One region of the Williamsia sp. Y712 genome, then DNA from elsewhere that is predicted to be linked to it. Evidence: predicted binding sites of a transcription regulator. Region 1 holds the regulator's gene; the other holds the start of a gene.
The links. The regulator LexA, encoded in region 1, represses DNA repair genes until DNA is damaged. The targets are predictions, from matches to a motif close to CGAACANNTGTTCG.

Region 1 (7,556 bases):
GGGTTTTTGCGCATTACCTCGCCGCACACGATCTGGTGACCGGGCGGACCTTCACGGTCGGCTCGCGCGCAGGTGGCCGCGAAGTGACCGTCCACCGTCTGTCCGAATCCACGGCCGACGTCAGTGTCCTGATGGGCCGGGCCCGTAGCGGCGTCGAAAGCAAGGCCACCATCGGAGACCAGACGTATTCGGGGTTGTCGGTCAATGTCGGCAACCCTCATCTGGCCTGTGTTGTCGAGGGCCTCACTCTCGAACGTCTGAGGAGCATCGATCTCACGGCGCCGATCACCTTTGACCACAATGACTTTCCGGAAGGTGTCAACATCGAACTGATGACACCGCTGGTCGAGTCGGACGACGATGCCATGGTCGGCGAGGTGTCGATGCGGGTGCACGAACGCGGCGTGGGGGAGACCCGTAGCTGTGGCACCGGCACCGTTGCGGCTGCGAACGCAGCTCTGCGGTCGGTCGGCCGGAGCACCGGTGCGGTGGTCGTCAACGTTCCCGGTGGCGCGGTGACCGTCACTGTCGGTGAGACCGACAACGAACTCCGTGGGCCCTCGGTCTTGGTCGGAGCCGGGATGCTCAACGCAGGGTGGCGCTAAATCCGTTATGCAGTGCGCATGTCCGAATGTAACCATGGTGACCTCATGACTGAACACGAACCTGAATCGAACGAAGGCGACTTGAACGAAGCCGATCCGAATACTTTCCACTCTGACGATCCCGCTTCTGACGGCCCGGACTCGAACAGCCCAGACTCGAATAGCCCGGACTCGGACTTTCCGGACTCGAAGGTTCGTGAGCCCCGCGCCCCAGAGGTCCACCTGCCGAACTTCCACAAGGGGCCCACGCTCGGCGACCTGCAACTCGACGATCGGGCCTCGTTGCGGCGCGTTGCGGGCCTGTCCACCGAACTCACCGATGTCACCGAGGTCGAATACCGGCAGCTTCGACTGGAGCGGGTCGTTCTGGTCGGTGTCTGGTTGCAGGGCAGCACCACCGCGCAGGCGGAATCGAGTCTTGCCGAGCTGAAGGCCTTGGCCGAGACCGCCGGCTCCGAGGTGCTCGAAGGTCTCATCCAACGTCGGGACAAGCCGGATCCGGCCACCTACATCGGATCGGGCAAAGCTCATGAACTTCGCGACATCGTCGAGGCCACCGGCGCCGACACCGTCATCTGTGACGGTGAACTGACACCCGCACAGCTCACCGCGTTGGAGAAGGTGGTGAAGGTCAAGGTCATCGACCGCACCGCCCTGATCCTCGACATCTTCGCCCAGCACGCCACGTCGCGCGAGGGCAAAGCCCAGGTCGCGCTGGCTCAGATGGAATACATGCTGCCGCGTCTTCGCGGCTGGGGTGAATCGATGTCCCGCCAGGCCGGTGGCCGGGCGGGCAGCAACGGTGGCGTGGGTCTGCGTGGCCCCGGTGAGACGAAGATCGAGACGGACCGTCGCCGCATCCGTGAGCGGATGGCGAAGTTGCGCCGCGAGATCCGTGAGATGAAGACGTCGCGAAACACCAAGCGCACCAAGCGGAAAGAGTCCGCTGTCGCATCGGTCACGATCGTCGGTTACACGAACGCGGGCAAGTCCAGTCTGATCAATGCGATGACCGGATCGGGTGTGCTGGTGCAAAATGCGCTGTTCGCCACCCTCGACCCGACAACCCGGAAGATGTCCCTCGACGACGGTCGGGAAATCGTGGTCACAGACACCGTCGGATTTGTCCGGCACCTGCCCACCCAGCTTGTCGAGGCGTTCCGTTCGACCTTGGAAGAGGTCGCGGACGCTGACCTGCTGTTGCACATCGTCGATGGGTCGGACCCGATTCCGACGGACCAGATCAGCGCGGTGCGCAAGGTCGTCGATCAGGTGATCCAGGACGAGAAGGCGACCGCACCACCGGAGCTTCTCGTGGTGAACAAGATCGACGTCGCCGATCCGACGGTGCTGACGCAGCTTCGGAGTCTGTTTCCCGACGCGGTCTTCATCTCGGCGGCCACGGGCGAAGGTATCCCGGAACTGCTCGAGCGGGTCCGGGAGTCGGTGTCGCGACATGACGTCCATGTCACCGTCCGGGTGCCGTACTCCCGGGGTGACCTGGTCTCGCGCATCCACGCCGAGGGAGATGTGACGCGCGAAGAGCACGGCGCCGATGGCACGGAGATCGTCGCCAGCGTGCCTTCTGCGCTTGCCAGCCAGCTGGCCGAGTTCGCCGCATCTGACTTGTTCTGAAAATCCAGGCCTCCAGGCCCTTGGGCTAAATGTAGAATCCAGTTACAGTTACTGGCACATCCGCGTTTTGACACCTCGTTATGGAGACCTTGATGGAACGTACGATTTTCGAGCCTGAACACCTCCTCTACCGCGATTCGTACCGAAGCTTCCTCGAACAGCATGTGGCGCCGCACCACGCCCGCTGGGAAGAGCAGAACATCGTCGATCGCGATGTGTGGATCGAAGCAGGTAAGAACGGCTTCCTGGCCGTGGACGCACCCGAAGAGTTCGGCGGCGGCGGAGTCGACGACTTCCGCTACCAGGCCATCGTCTCCGAGGAGTCCGCACGGGGCGGGTTCAGCGGCCTGGGATTCACCCTGCACAACGACGTCATCGCGCCGTACCTGCTGGAGCTGACCAACGATGAGCAGAAGGCGCGTTGGCTTCCGGGATTCACCTCCGGTGAGCTCATCACCGCCATCGCCATGACCGAGCCCGGAACCGGTTCGGATCTGCAGGGCATCAAGACCAACGCCAAGAAAGACGGCGACCACTGGGTGCTCAACGGATCGAAGACGTTCATCACCAACGGCATCAACGCCGACCTGGTGATCGTGGTCGCGCGCACCGACCCCGAGGCAGGCGCGAAGGGATTCAGCCTGCTGGTCGTCGAGCGTGGCATGAAGGGTTTCGAGCGCGGCCGCAACCTCGACAAGGTCGGCATGAAGGCGCAGGACACAGCCGAACTGAGCTTCGACAACGTCCGCGTGCCCGCCGAGAACCTGCTCGGTGAAGAAGGCCTCGGCTTCATCTACCTGATGCAGAACCTGCCCCGCGAACGCCTGTCGATCGCAGTGGTCGCCGCGGCGGCGATGGAGCAGGTGCTGGAGACCACCGTTCAGTACGCCAAGGACCGCAAGGCCTTCGGTCGCTCGATCGGAAACTTCCAGAACACCCGGTTCCTGCTGGCCGAACTGGCCACCTCGACCACGACGACGCGTGTCTTCGTCGATCACTGCATCGGTCTGCTGAACGAGAAGAAGCTGACCGTCCCGGACGCCGCAATGGCCAAGTATTACGCCACCGAGAACCAGGTGCACCTGGTCGACCGGTGTCTGCAGCTGCACGGCGGATACGGATACATGCGTGAATACTCGGTCGCCAAGGCGTTCCTCGACTCTCGCGTGCAGACCATCTACGGCGGCACGACCGAGATCATGAAGGAAGTGATCGGACGCAGTCTCGGGGTCTGATCACTTCGTGATCCCCTGAACTCGAAAGGCGGGGTGTACCGGGATATCCCGGTACACCCCGCCTTTGATCGCTCTGAGAGTGATCTGCCTACGACTCGGAGCTCAGAGTCGGCGCATCACTGTGACGACCTTGCCCAGGATGACGGCATCGTTGCCCGGGATGGGATCGAACACCGGGTTGTGCGGCATCAGCCACACGGCGTCCTTGGTGCGCTTGAATGTCTTGATCGTGGCGTCGCCGTCGATCATCGCCGCAACGATGTCGCCGTTGTCGGCAACATTCTGCTGGCGTACGACCACCCAGTCACCGTCGCAGATCGCGGCGTCGATCATCGATTCACCGACGACCCTGAGCAGGAACAGTGAACCTTCACCGACCAGCTCTTTGGGGAGCGGGAAGACGTCTTCGACGGCTTCTTCGGCGAGGATCGGACCGCCGGCCGCGATCCGGCCGAGGACCGGGACGAACGTCGGTGTCGGCAGGGATTCGTCCGGTGTCTGAACCTGCCCGGCCGCTGTGGCCGGGTTCAGGTCGGTGTCCTGGATGTTCACCGCTCGAGGCCGGTTGTTCTCGCGCTGCAGGAAACCCTTGCGTTCGAGCGTGCGGAGCTGGTGGGCGACCGACGACGTTGAGGTCAGACCGACGGCGTCACCGATCTCCCGGATGCTCGGCGGGTAGCCGCGCTCGCGAACCGAGGTACGGATGACCTCGAGAACTGCTTTCTGACGGGGGGTCAGTGAGCCCTCGGCGAGTGGTTCGGTGGCGACAACAGTGGTCGCGGCCCCGTCCGCCGGTGTCGGGGGCTGGGTTGTATCGGCCATCAGGTCCTCCAGTTCATGCGGTATCGGGCGGGGTCCATGTCGACAAAGATAGTGCAAATGGTCACAAGTCTCAAACATTTGTTCGATCAGGCGTGGCGCTTTGTCGGAGGCCCGTGGTACAAATCGAACACTCTTTCAATCGAACGAGTGATCGAATAGAGATCGAAACCGATGATCGAGGACTGAACCCCATGACTGCAGCCACCACCATCATCCGGCCGGCCACAGCTCGGCCTGTTCACCACTCCGAGAGCGGTACCGCCCCGCGCACCACGCGCCCGGTACGGCCCGCGGACACATCACGCCCGGCCGGTCGCCGTCTGCCTGCGCAGCGCCGGGTCGCCGTCTCGTGTGCCGATTCGCGTAATTCCGAGCGGCGGATACCGACCGCTCGCGAGATGGTCTTCGCCCGCAGACGCGCCTGGGCGGCTGCGTCGGTCACCGGCGTCGGTCTGATGCTCGTGGTGGCGTTCATGACCTTCTTCGGCGGCGTCATGCAACAGTCCGCCGATCCGGCCCGCGTCGGAACCGAGGTCGTCCGGGTCCAATCGGGGGAGTCGTTGGGCGCCATCGCCTCCCGCATCGCACCCGAGATGCCGACCGAAGCCGTGGTTGCGAAGATCATGGAACTCAACGCCATGAACAACTCGGCACTGTCGGTGGGTCAGGCATTGGTCACCCCCGTCTACGCGAGGTAGACCGTGGAGGGGCCGCGATCGCGGACGGTATCCTCGGAGTCACAGTGTCTGGTCACTCCGCCCAGGCCGTCGACCGTCGAGGAATCGTGCATGCATTGCCCGTTTTGCAAGAACGAGGACACCCGCGTAATCGATTCGCGGGTGGCGGACGAGGGTCAGGCCATCCGTCGCCGCCGCGCCTGTTCGCAGTGTGCACGCCGTTTCACCACGGTGGAGACCGCGGTGCTCTCGGTGGTCAAGCGAACGGGCGTCACTGAACCGTTCAGTCGTGAGAAGGTCATGCGCGGCGTCCGCCGGGCCTGCCAGGGCCGTTCGGTCGACGACGACAAATTGCAGCATCTCGCGCAGCAGGTGGAAGAAGCGGTGCGGGCATCAGGCTCGGCGGAAGTGCCGGCCAATGAGGTCGGTCTGGCTATCCTCGGCCCGCTTCGCGATCTCGATGAGGTCGCATACCTGCGATTCGCCTCCGTCTACCGGTCATTCGACTCGGTGGATGATTTCCAGAAAGAAATCGACGACCTCCGGTCGAGCAAGCCTTAGCGCCACTACCGCAAGTCGCGGATCGCCTTGATGGCACGTTTTTCTGAGATCGGGTAAGCGGTTCGGAGCTGTTGAGCAAACAGTCCGACGCGCAATTCCTCGACAATCCAGCCCGCGGCCTCGCTGACCGCATCGCGCCGCTGCGGCGGGATCATCTGCAGATGGTCTGTCCATGCGGCCACCACGCGATCGATGGCTGCCATCGACGCGGCGTCCCGAGAAGCGGAGGCCGGCAGCTGTTCCAGCCGGGCCAGGGCAGCATCCAGATACCGCGGGATCTCGGGGAGGTGTTCGCCACCGGTGGCCGAGATGAACCCGTCGAAGACAAGATCCGCGAGTTGATCGCGCACGTCGTCGGCAGCGTCAGTCACCGTGCTGGCCGCGATGGCGGTACGCAGCGGAGCCACCCGGGTCAAGATCGCCGCGGCTTGGCGCAATTTGGTGGTGGCCCGACTCGTGACCTGCCCGGCGACATGGCCTTTCAGCGCGGCGTAGTCGGCAGCGGTCCAGACCTCCGGCTGCGGGGGAACCAGGTCGATCACCGCCGCCCGCACGCAATCGGTGAGCAATGCCTCACCGCTGGGGTAAGGGCTTTGGCTCAGTGCCAGCCGCTCCGCGGTCCCGAGTGCAGAAGTCGCGTTCTGACGTAGGCCCGGCACATCATTGAGAAGCAGTCCGATCAGGGCGTTGTACATCGCGCTGCGCTGCTCGGACTCGGTCGACATCGGGGCAACGGTGAAGCCGCCTTTGCGGGGCACCAAAGCCGGGTAGCTCGTGATCTCCTGTCCGGCAACGGTGTTGCGGACCGAGCGCGCGATGGTTCCGAACGTCTTGTCTGTCCAGGTGGTTGCCACCGGCGTCGACTCGGTCGCGGCCTCCTTCTCTAGAGCCGCGCGAGCCTTGCCGCCGAGTCGGTCCTGGAGCTCTGTCAACGATTTGGAGTGGCCCAACTCCTGACCGTCCGGGGCCAGGGCCACGAAGGTCATTCGCAGGTGGTCGGGCAGCGCGGTCGGCCTCAGGTCGGCGGCTGCGATCCGCACGCCGGTGAGGCGGGTGAGTTCGGCGGCGACGGCGGACGTCAGGGGCTTGGCACGCGGTGTCACCGCATCAAGGATCTGTGAGGCCAGATCCGGTGCCGGACCGATCTCGCGCCGAAGGGTTTTCGGCAGTGTGCGGATCAATTCGGTGACGAGTTCGGTGCGCATTCCGGGGACCAGCCAGTCGAAGCCCGAAGGTCGGGCCCGCGTCAGCAGGGGCAGCGGAATCAGCACACTGACGCCGTCGTCCTCGGTGCCGGGCTCGAAGCGGTACCGCAGATCGTAGGTGGCATCAGCCTGACGCCAGGTATCCGGGAAACCGGCCGGATCGCCGGCAACGACGTCTGCGGGATCGAGATCGAGGAGGTTCGGGTCTTTCTTGCGTGCGGCTTTCCACCAGGTGTCGAAGTGCCTGCCCGAGACCACCTCTTGACCCACGTGGCGGTCGTAGTGCGCGAACAGGGTGTCGTCGTCGACCACGACATCGGTCCGCCGGACGCGGTGGACCGACTCCTCGGCATCTTCGAGCATCGCCCGGTTGCGATGGAAGAAAGGATGCTGGGTGCGCCAGTCTCCTTCGACGAGGGCGCTGCGGATGAACAGCTCGCGGGCCGCCTCGGGGTCGATGGATCCAAAGTTCACCCGGCGTTTGGTGACCAGGGGAACGCCGTAGAGCGTGACCCTTTCGTAGGCCATCGCCGCAGAGTGTTTGCTCGACCAATGTGGTTCGCTGTACTGGCGTTTGACCAGATCGCCGGCCAGTCGCTCGGCCCATTCGGGTTCGATGCGGGCGACGGTCCTGGCCCACAGGCGGGACGTCTCGACGATCTCGGCCGCCATCACGAACCGAGGCGGTTTGTTCGACAGATGTGAGCCGGGGAAGATCATGAACTTCGTCCCGCGCGCCCCGAGGAACTCTCTGGATTCCCCTTCGCGGACGCCGATCTGACTCAGCAGACCCGACAGGATCGATTGGTGGACAGC
Region 2 (7,556 bases), on a different contig from region 1:
GATCTACCGGGTGCCGACCTCGTATCCGTACCGCGACGAACTCGACGGCCCCACCGCGGCCTCCCGGGCGATCTCGCAGATGGACAGCCAGATCGGCGCCGATCAGATCGCCGCGATCATCATCGAACCCTTGATGGGCGAGGGCGGATTCATCGTCCCGGCACCGGGTTTCCTGCCGGCCATCGCGGACTGGGCCCGCGCGAACGGAATCGTGTTCATCGCCGACGAAGTGCAAAGCGGCTTCGCCAGGACCGGAGCCTGGTTCGCCAGCGAACACGAAGGCCTTGTCCCTGATCTGGTCACCATGGCAAAAGGTATTGCAGGCGGTATGCCGTTGTCCGCGTTGACCGGTCGTGCCGATTTGCTCGACGCCGTGCATGTCGGTGGACTCGGCGGCACCTACGGCGGCAATCCGGTGGCCTGTGCGGCGGCACTTGCAGCGCTCGACGTCATGGCCGAACTGGATCTACCCGGGCGGGCGCGGGACATCGAGGCCATCGCCGGAAGCCGTTTGCAGGCAATGGCATCGGTGACCGAGGAAATCGGCGAAGTACGCGGACGCGGCGCGATGCTGGCCATCGAGCTCGTTCACCGCGATGGCAAGAAACCGTACCCTGAACTCGCCAAAGAGTTGGTCGCCGCCTGCCTCGCCAAGGGCGTGGTGCTGCTCTCGTGTGGCACCTACGGCAACGTGATCCGTCTGCTCCCGCCGCTGGTGATCAGCGACGAACTGCTGCACGACGGCCTCGATGTCCTCGAAGACGCCCTCAACGAACTCACCAGCCGCTAGGAGCAATCGCGTGTCAACAAAAACAACGTTCCACCCGCTCGATCCGCTGCGGGAAGACGAGTTCAGGGCCACTGCAGCTCTGTTGCAACGTGACCAGGGTGTCGGCGATGGCTGGCGATTCAACTCCATCGAACTCCTCGAACCGAGCAAGGCCGACCTTGCCACCTATGCCGGCGGCGGCCCCGCCCCAGCACGCAAGGGCGTCGTCACCTGCCTGGACAGCGGCCGTAACGCCACCTACAAGGCGGTGGTCTCCCTGACCGACGACACCGTCGAATCCTTCACTCACATCCCGGGTGTGCAACCGAACTTCACCGTCGACGAGTTCGAGGAGTGTGATGAGGTTCTGCGCAAGCATCCGGATGTGATTGCGGCACTGGCCAGTCGGGGTATCACCGATCTCGATCTCGTGTTCATGGACACCTGGACCTACGGCGATGCGGTGGCTCCGGAGAAGTATCGGGAGCGGCGGATCGGATGGTCCGACACCTGGGTCAAAGGTGAGGCCGGCGCCAATCCGTATGCCCATCCGGTCAGCGGTCTGCACTGCGTCATCGACCTGAACACGATGGAACTGCTCGAGATCGAGGACACCGGCGGTGTGGAACCCCCCGAGGTGATGGGCGAATATGTCCCGGCCCGTATCCCGGAGCGCCTGCGCGCCAAATCGACACGGGAGCCACTCAAACCGCTGGAGATCACCCAGCCCGAAGGGCCATCATTCACCCTCGACGGAAATCTGTTGACGTGGCAGAACTGGTCTCTGCGAGTTGGTTTCAACCACCGCGAGGGTATGACGCTGCACACGATCAGCTACAACGATTGTGGTCGCGAGCGGTCGGTGGCGCATCGGCTGTCATTCGCCGAGATGATGGTCCCCTACCGGGATCCATCCGAAGATCATTACCGTAGAACGGCATTCGACATCGGCGAGTGGGGTTTGGGCTTCATGACCACCTCGCTGGAACTCGGCTGCGATTGCCTCGGTGAGATCCGGTACCTCGATGCGGTCCTGCACAACAGCAAGGGCGAGCCGTACACCATCAAAAATGCCATCTGCATTCATGAAGAAGACAACGCCGTGCTCTGGAAACACGTCGATCACGACGCCGGCGCCGAGGTCCGGCGCATGCGCAGGCTCACGGTGTCCTTCCATGTCACGGTGGCGAACTATGAGTACCTTGTCTACTGGCGCTTCTACCAGGACGGCAACATCGAATGCGAGGTCCGCGCCACCGGGATCATGGTGACCACACCGATCGCACCCGGTGCGGCTCACCCCAACGGCACGCTCGTGGACGAACGGACCTACGCGCCGTACCACCAGCACTTCCTGACCGCCCGGCTGGATCTCGACGTGGACGGGACCGAGAACACCGTCTATGCCAGCGAAACCGAGATCGAACCGATGGGTCCCGGCAATCCGTACGGGCTGGCGTTGGTCCAGCGCAACACCCCACTGCGCACGGAAGACGAGGGCAAACAGGACATGAACTGGGCGACTCAGCGCGCCTGGAAAGTGGTGAACACCAACACCACCAACGGCCTGGGAACCCACCCGTCGTACAAACTTGTTCCCGGCGACGCCATCCCGGCGATGTTCGATCCCGCCTCCCCGATCTTCCAGCGGGCACAGGTCATCGGGCACACCGTCTGGGTGACGCCGAACCATCCCGACGAGCGCTGGCCGGCAGGCGAATTCGTGAACCAATCGGCCGCCGACACCGGACTCGGTGAATGGACCAAGGCCAACCGAAGCATCGACAACACCGACGTGGTCCTCTGGTACACCTTCGGTGTCCACCACATCACCCGGCCGGAGGACTGGCCCATCATGCCCGCCGACACGGTGTCGTTCTGGCTCAAACCTTTTGGCTTCTTCGACCGCAACCCGTCACTGGACGTCGAACCGAGCCCCAGTTCACACTGCTCAACCGAAACCACAGGAGGCCACTGCCATGACTGAGAACACCACCGACCCCATCGCCGACTTCCGCGGCCTGCTGGGCACAGTTCCCGCCGGGCTGTGGATCAACGGCAAGTCGGTCGACTCGTCGAACGGCGAGACCTTCCCCGTCGCCGACCCGGCCACCGGCACCACCCTGCTGCAGATCGCCGACGCGACCCCACACGATGCCAATACCGCTTTGGAGAGCGCACTCTCGGTCGCTGACGAATGGGCCGGCACCGCGCCCCGGGTCCGCTCGGAGATCCTGCGATCGACATTCGAGTTGATCCGCGAGAACGCCGACGACATGGCGCTGATCATGACGCTGGAGATGGGCAAGGCCCTGGCCGACTCGAAGGCGGAGATCAACTACGGCGGTGAGTTCTTGCGCTGGTTCGCCGAAGAAGCGGTACGAATCGCCGGTCGCTTCACACAGTCGCCCGCCGGCACCGGCAACATCCTGGTGAAGCACGCGCCCGTGGGCGTCGCCCTGGCGATCACGCCGTGGAACTTCCCGCTGGCCATGGGAACTCGCAAGATCGGTCCCGCGCTCGCTGCCGGTTGCACCATACTGGTCAAACCTGCAAAAGAAACCCCGCTCACGATGTTGTACCTCGCGAAGCTACTGAGCGAGGCCGGACTGCCCGACGGCGTACTCGCAGTGCTGCCGACCAGTAAGGCAACCGATGTCACCGAGCCACTGATCGCCGACCCCCGGGTCCGCAAGATCAGCTTCACCGGTTCGACCGAAGTTGGTCGCACGCTGCTCGGCGATGCTGCTGCAAATGTCCAACGGACCTCCATGGAACTCGGCGGCAACGCACCTTTCCTGGTCTTTGCCGATGCCGACCTCGAACTTGCGGTCGAAGGTGCCTTTGCTGCCAAGACCCGCAACGGCGGCGAGGCCTGTACCGCGGCCAATCGCTTTCTGGTACACGAAGATATCGCCGAAGAGTTCACGACAGCCCTGGCCGCGAAGATGAAAGCGATGGTGCTCGGCCCGGGTTACGACCCGAAGACGACCCTGGGACCGATGGTCAACAGCAAACAGCAGCAGTCCATTGCCACCGCCGTGTCCGACGCGGTGGCAGCCGGAGCGCGGGTTCGCCTCGGCGCCGATCCGGCCGATGACGCCGGATGCTTCTACCCGGCGACCGTGCTCGACCAGGTTGCCGCAGACGCCGAGATCGCCAAGAACGAGATCTTCGGCCCCGTTGCCGTGATCAGCACATTCACCACAGAGACCGAGGCCATCGACGCAGCGAATTCCACCGAATTCGGCTTGGCCGCATACCTTTACACCACCGACCTCGACCGCGCACTGCGCGTGGCCGACAAGGTAGAATCCGGCATGGTGGGTATCAACCGGGGTGTGATCTCCGACGTCGCCGCGCCGTTTGGCGGCGTCAAACAGTCCGGCATCGGGCGCGAAGGTGGCTCCGAGGGTATCTACGAGTATCTGACCACGAAGTACATCGCACTGACCTAGCCCCGACGAGGAGCATCCGATGAGCAACTGGCACATGCCCGCGGAAAGCGCTCCGCAGGACAGGGTCTGGATGGCCTTTCCGGTCCAGGGTTATTCGCTGGGTGACACCACGGTGGCTCGTGACGCCGCCCGCAGCACCTGGGCCGCCGTCGCCCACGCCGTCGTGGAGTTCGAACCGGTCACGATGATCGTCGACCCCGGCGAGATCGGTCCGGCCCGCGATTACCTGTCGTCCGAGATCGAGATCATCGAGGCACCGCTGAATGATGCGTGGGCACGCGACATCGGGCCGACGTTTGTCCTCGACGACAACGGTCGCCTCGGCGCGGTCGACTGGGTCTTCAATGGCTGGGGTGCGGCCGAGTGGGCACGGTGGGACAAGGACCAGCACATCGGAAAACTCATCGCCGAGCGCGCCGGCGCCGAACTCATCGATTCGCCAATGATCAATGAGGGCGGCGGCATTCAGGTCGATGGGACAGGAACCGTCCTGGTCACGGAGTCGGTGCAGCTCGGCGACGGGCGTAACAGCACGTGGACCAAAACGCAGGTCGAGGCCGAGCTTGCCCGGACCATCGGGGCCGACCGCGCGATCTGGTTGCCACACGGCCTCACTCGTGACAACGAGAAGTTCGGCACCCGTGGGCACGTCGACATCGTGGCCGCGATGCCGTCACCGGGGGTGGTGCTGGTGCACGATCAACGGAACCCGAACCATCCCGACTTCGCCGTCAGCAAGCAGATCAAGGCCACCATCGCCGCCGCCGAACCCGGCTGGGAGATCATCGACATACCGGCGCCCACCGTCCTGACCGACGACGAAGGACCGGTCGACTACAGCTACATCAACCACCTCGTCCTCAACGGTGCCGTCATCGCCTGCAGCTTCGGCGACCCCAACGATCACGAGGCCGCGGAGATACTCGGCGACGTCTACCCTGGCCGGACAGTGCGAACCATCGATGCTCGGCCCCTCTTCGAACGCGGTGGCGGCATCCACTGCATCACCCAGCAACAGCCATCCCTCCGCTAGTTGCGCTCACCGATCGCCCATCTACTTCGTCAGGCTATCGAAAGATGTTGTAGCCGAACGACATCCGATTGGCTACACCCTTGCGAACACACGTTCGATTGAGTACGGTGGAGTCAGTCGACCACAAGTACGACGTATCTGACGCCTTCCCCGCAGAGACACTCCGGTCGACGCCCCCGGTTTGTTCTCTCCTTGGAAGGTGCTGTGCTATGCGACTTCTCGAGATGGACGACGATTTGGTTGATCTGGTCTTACCCGATGATCCAACTGTGACGCTGGGTATGGCGAAGGATCTGATCACCCTGCGTAACGCGACGGAGCATCAACTCGCGGTGTGCGCCGCGGTGATCGACGAGTCAGGCATCGCCTGTAAGGCCGGCTCGACCACATCAAAGTTGTTGCAGGCCAACGGTGCTGCACCAGTATCGGCGTACCGCTGGTTACGCATCAGCGCAGGCTTGATGGGTCTGGATCGTACTGCCGGCTATTCACCGGACGGGTCCAGGGACACCGGTGGTCCACCACCGGCTGAGGACCGGTCGCTGAACAGTCTGGAGTATGCAGTCCGTGAGGGTCGCTGTGTCGGCACGTTCGATGTTGATGCGGTGATCGGGGAAAAGTTGTTCTCCGCGTTGGACTTCTGGTCCAAAACGCGTCCCGAACCGGCCGGTTCGGATGACGGTCGAAGCGCCACCCAACGCCGAGCTGATGCGCTGCACCAACTTCTGGATTGCGGTGGTGGACAGACGTTGGTGTCGGCGCCGCGGACCGAGGTGATGGTGACCGTGCCCGCCGATCATCCCGAGGCTGCCTCGTTGCCCTGGATGGGTCCGGTCACCGAAGCGACCGCCGCGATGTTGGCGTGCGATTCGTCGATCACCTCGATCACTCTCGACGGGGAGCAAGTCCTCATCGATCTGAGTCCGCCGAAACGTCTGTTCAAGGGTTTGGTCCGCAAGGCGATCATCATCCGTGACACCTGCTGCATCAAGTGTGGGGCCAAGTCCGGTTGGTCGGACTGCCACCACATCGTGCACTTTGTCGATGGCGGCCTCACCACTCTGGAAAACGGGTCCCTGTTGTGCCGCACCTGCCATATGGCGGTGCACAACACCGACTGGGACGTGATCATGGGCTCCGACGGCCATCCGTGGCTGATCCCGCCCGCCGGTATCGATCCGCAGCGAAAACCGTTACCGGCCTATAACCGGCGAACCCTCACCCTCGCCGCCTGACCCAACACTCCACCACCGTCACCACTTCTCCCCCACCAGCGCACCCGAGATCTTGTCGGGACCGCGCACGCATCTTTGACAACTCCATAGTGTGAAACGCGCGGTGCTGCCGCCCACGAAGTCAGTCCAGCCGGCCGGATGAAGTCCGCTCCAGGTAGCCGGATGAAGTCCGCTCCAGATGAATTGACGGGTTGCGGCGGCAGCACCATGGCAACCGGCTGGTCGTTTGCCTACCGATTCGGACAATCCGACTGCCGAATCGGTAATCCCAACCGACGAAATGTCAGTTGCAGCTTGCTCCTGCGCGGGAGACTGTTGCGCAATGACATCCACGACGCCCCGCACCACTCCGGAACCGGAGACTGCATCGGGCACCTACGGCGACAAAGTTCTCGCAGTGGAGCCGGGTGGTAACGAGTTCATCCCGCTTGAGGCACGCCATGGCAAGCCCCGCGGCCTGTTCTGGACCTGGACCGCCCCCAACCTGGAATTCGCCACCATCTTCCTGGGCATACTCGCGGTGCTCTACTTCGGTTTGACCTTCTGGCAGGCCATCGCCGCGATGGCACTGGGCAATCTGCTCGGCGCCGCGGCCCACTTCCTGTTGTCCGCGCGCGGCCCGCTTCACGGTGTGCCACAGATGGTGCTCGGCCGCTTGGGCTTCGGGTACCGAGGCAACATCGTCCCGGCATCCTTCATGGCGGTGATGTGTGGCATCGGCTGGTTCGCAACCAACAGCGTGAGCGGCGCACTGGCCCTCAACACACTCATCGGCGTGCCGTCGGCGATCGCGCTGCTCATCATCGTGCTCCTGCAGACGAGCTTCGCGTTCTTCGGGCACAACCTGGTCCAGAGGTTCGAACGGGCTGCCGCACCGGTCCTTGCGGTCATCTTCGTTATCGCAGGCATCTTCATCTTCAGTGAAGCCGACCTTTCGATGCCGTCATTGGGCGAGAGCGGCGGTACCCTCGGCGGATTCCTGCTGACCGTCGGCGCAGCCTTCGGATACACCGCAGGCTGGACGCCCTATGCTGCCGACTTCACCCGCTACCTTCCGGCGA

Region 2: a site for LexA is predicted at 5,344-5,357, ahead of AC1D75_RS07445 (HNH endonuclease signature motif containing protein). Genes of this name have one in related genera too.

Annotation. Positions count from the first base shown of each region.
Region 1 is NZ_JCAIUN010000002.1:682,354-689,909, reverse strand. Features, by position in the region: gene dapF (diaminopimelate epimerase) at 1-605, shown strand, start outside; gene hflX (GTPase HflX) at 651-2,240, shown strand; gene AC1D75_RS18015 (acyl-CoA dehydrogenase family protein) at 2,333-3,475, shown strand; gene lexA (transcriptional repressor LexA) at 3,578-4,297, opposite strand; gene AC1D75_RS18005 (LysM peptidoglycan-binding domain-containing protein) at 4,489-4,995, shown strand; gene nrdR (transcriptional regulator NrdR) at 5,086-5,535, shown strand; gene hrpA (ATP-dependent RNA helicase HrpA) at 5,541-7,556, opposite strand, start outside.
Region 2 is NZ_JCAIUN010000001.1:1,577,011-1,584,566, reverse strand. Features, by position in the region: gene gabT (4-aminobutyrate--2-oxoglutarate transaminase) at 1-790, shown strand, start outside; gene AC1D75_RS07460 (primary-amine oxidase) at 801-2,756, shown strand; gene AC1D75_RS07455 (NAD-dependent succinate-semialdehyde dehydrogenase) at 2,749-4,227, shown strand; gene AC1D75_RS07450 (agmatine deiminase family protein) at 4,247-5,260, shown strand; gene AC1D75_RS07445 (HNH endonuclease signature motif containing protein) at 5,470-6,495, shown strand; gene AC1D75_RS07440 (purine-cytosine permease family protein) at 6,818-7,556, shown strand, end outside.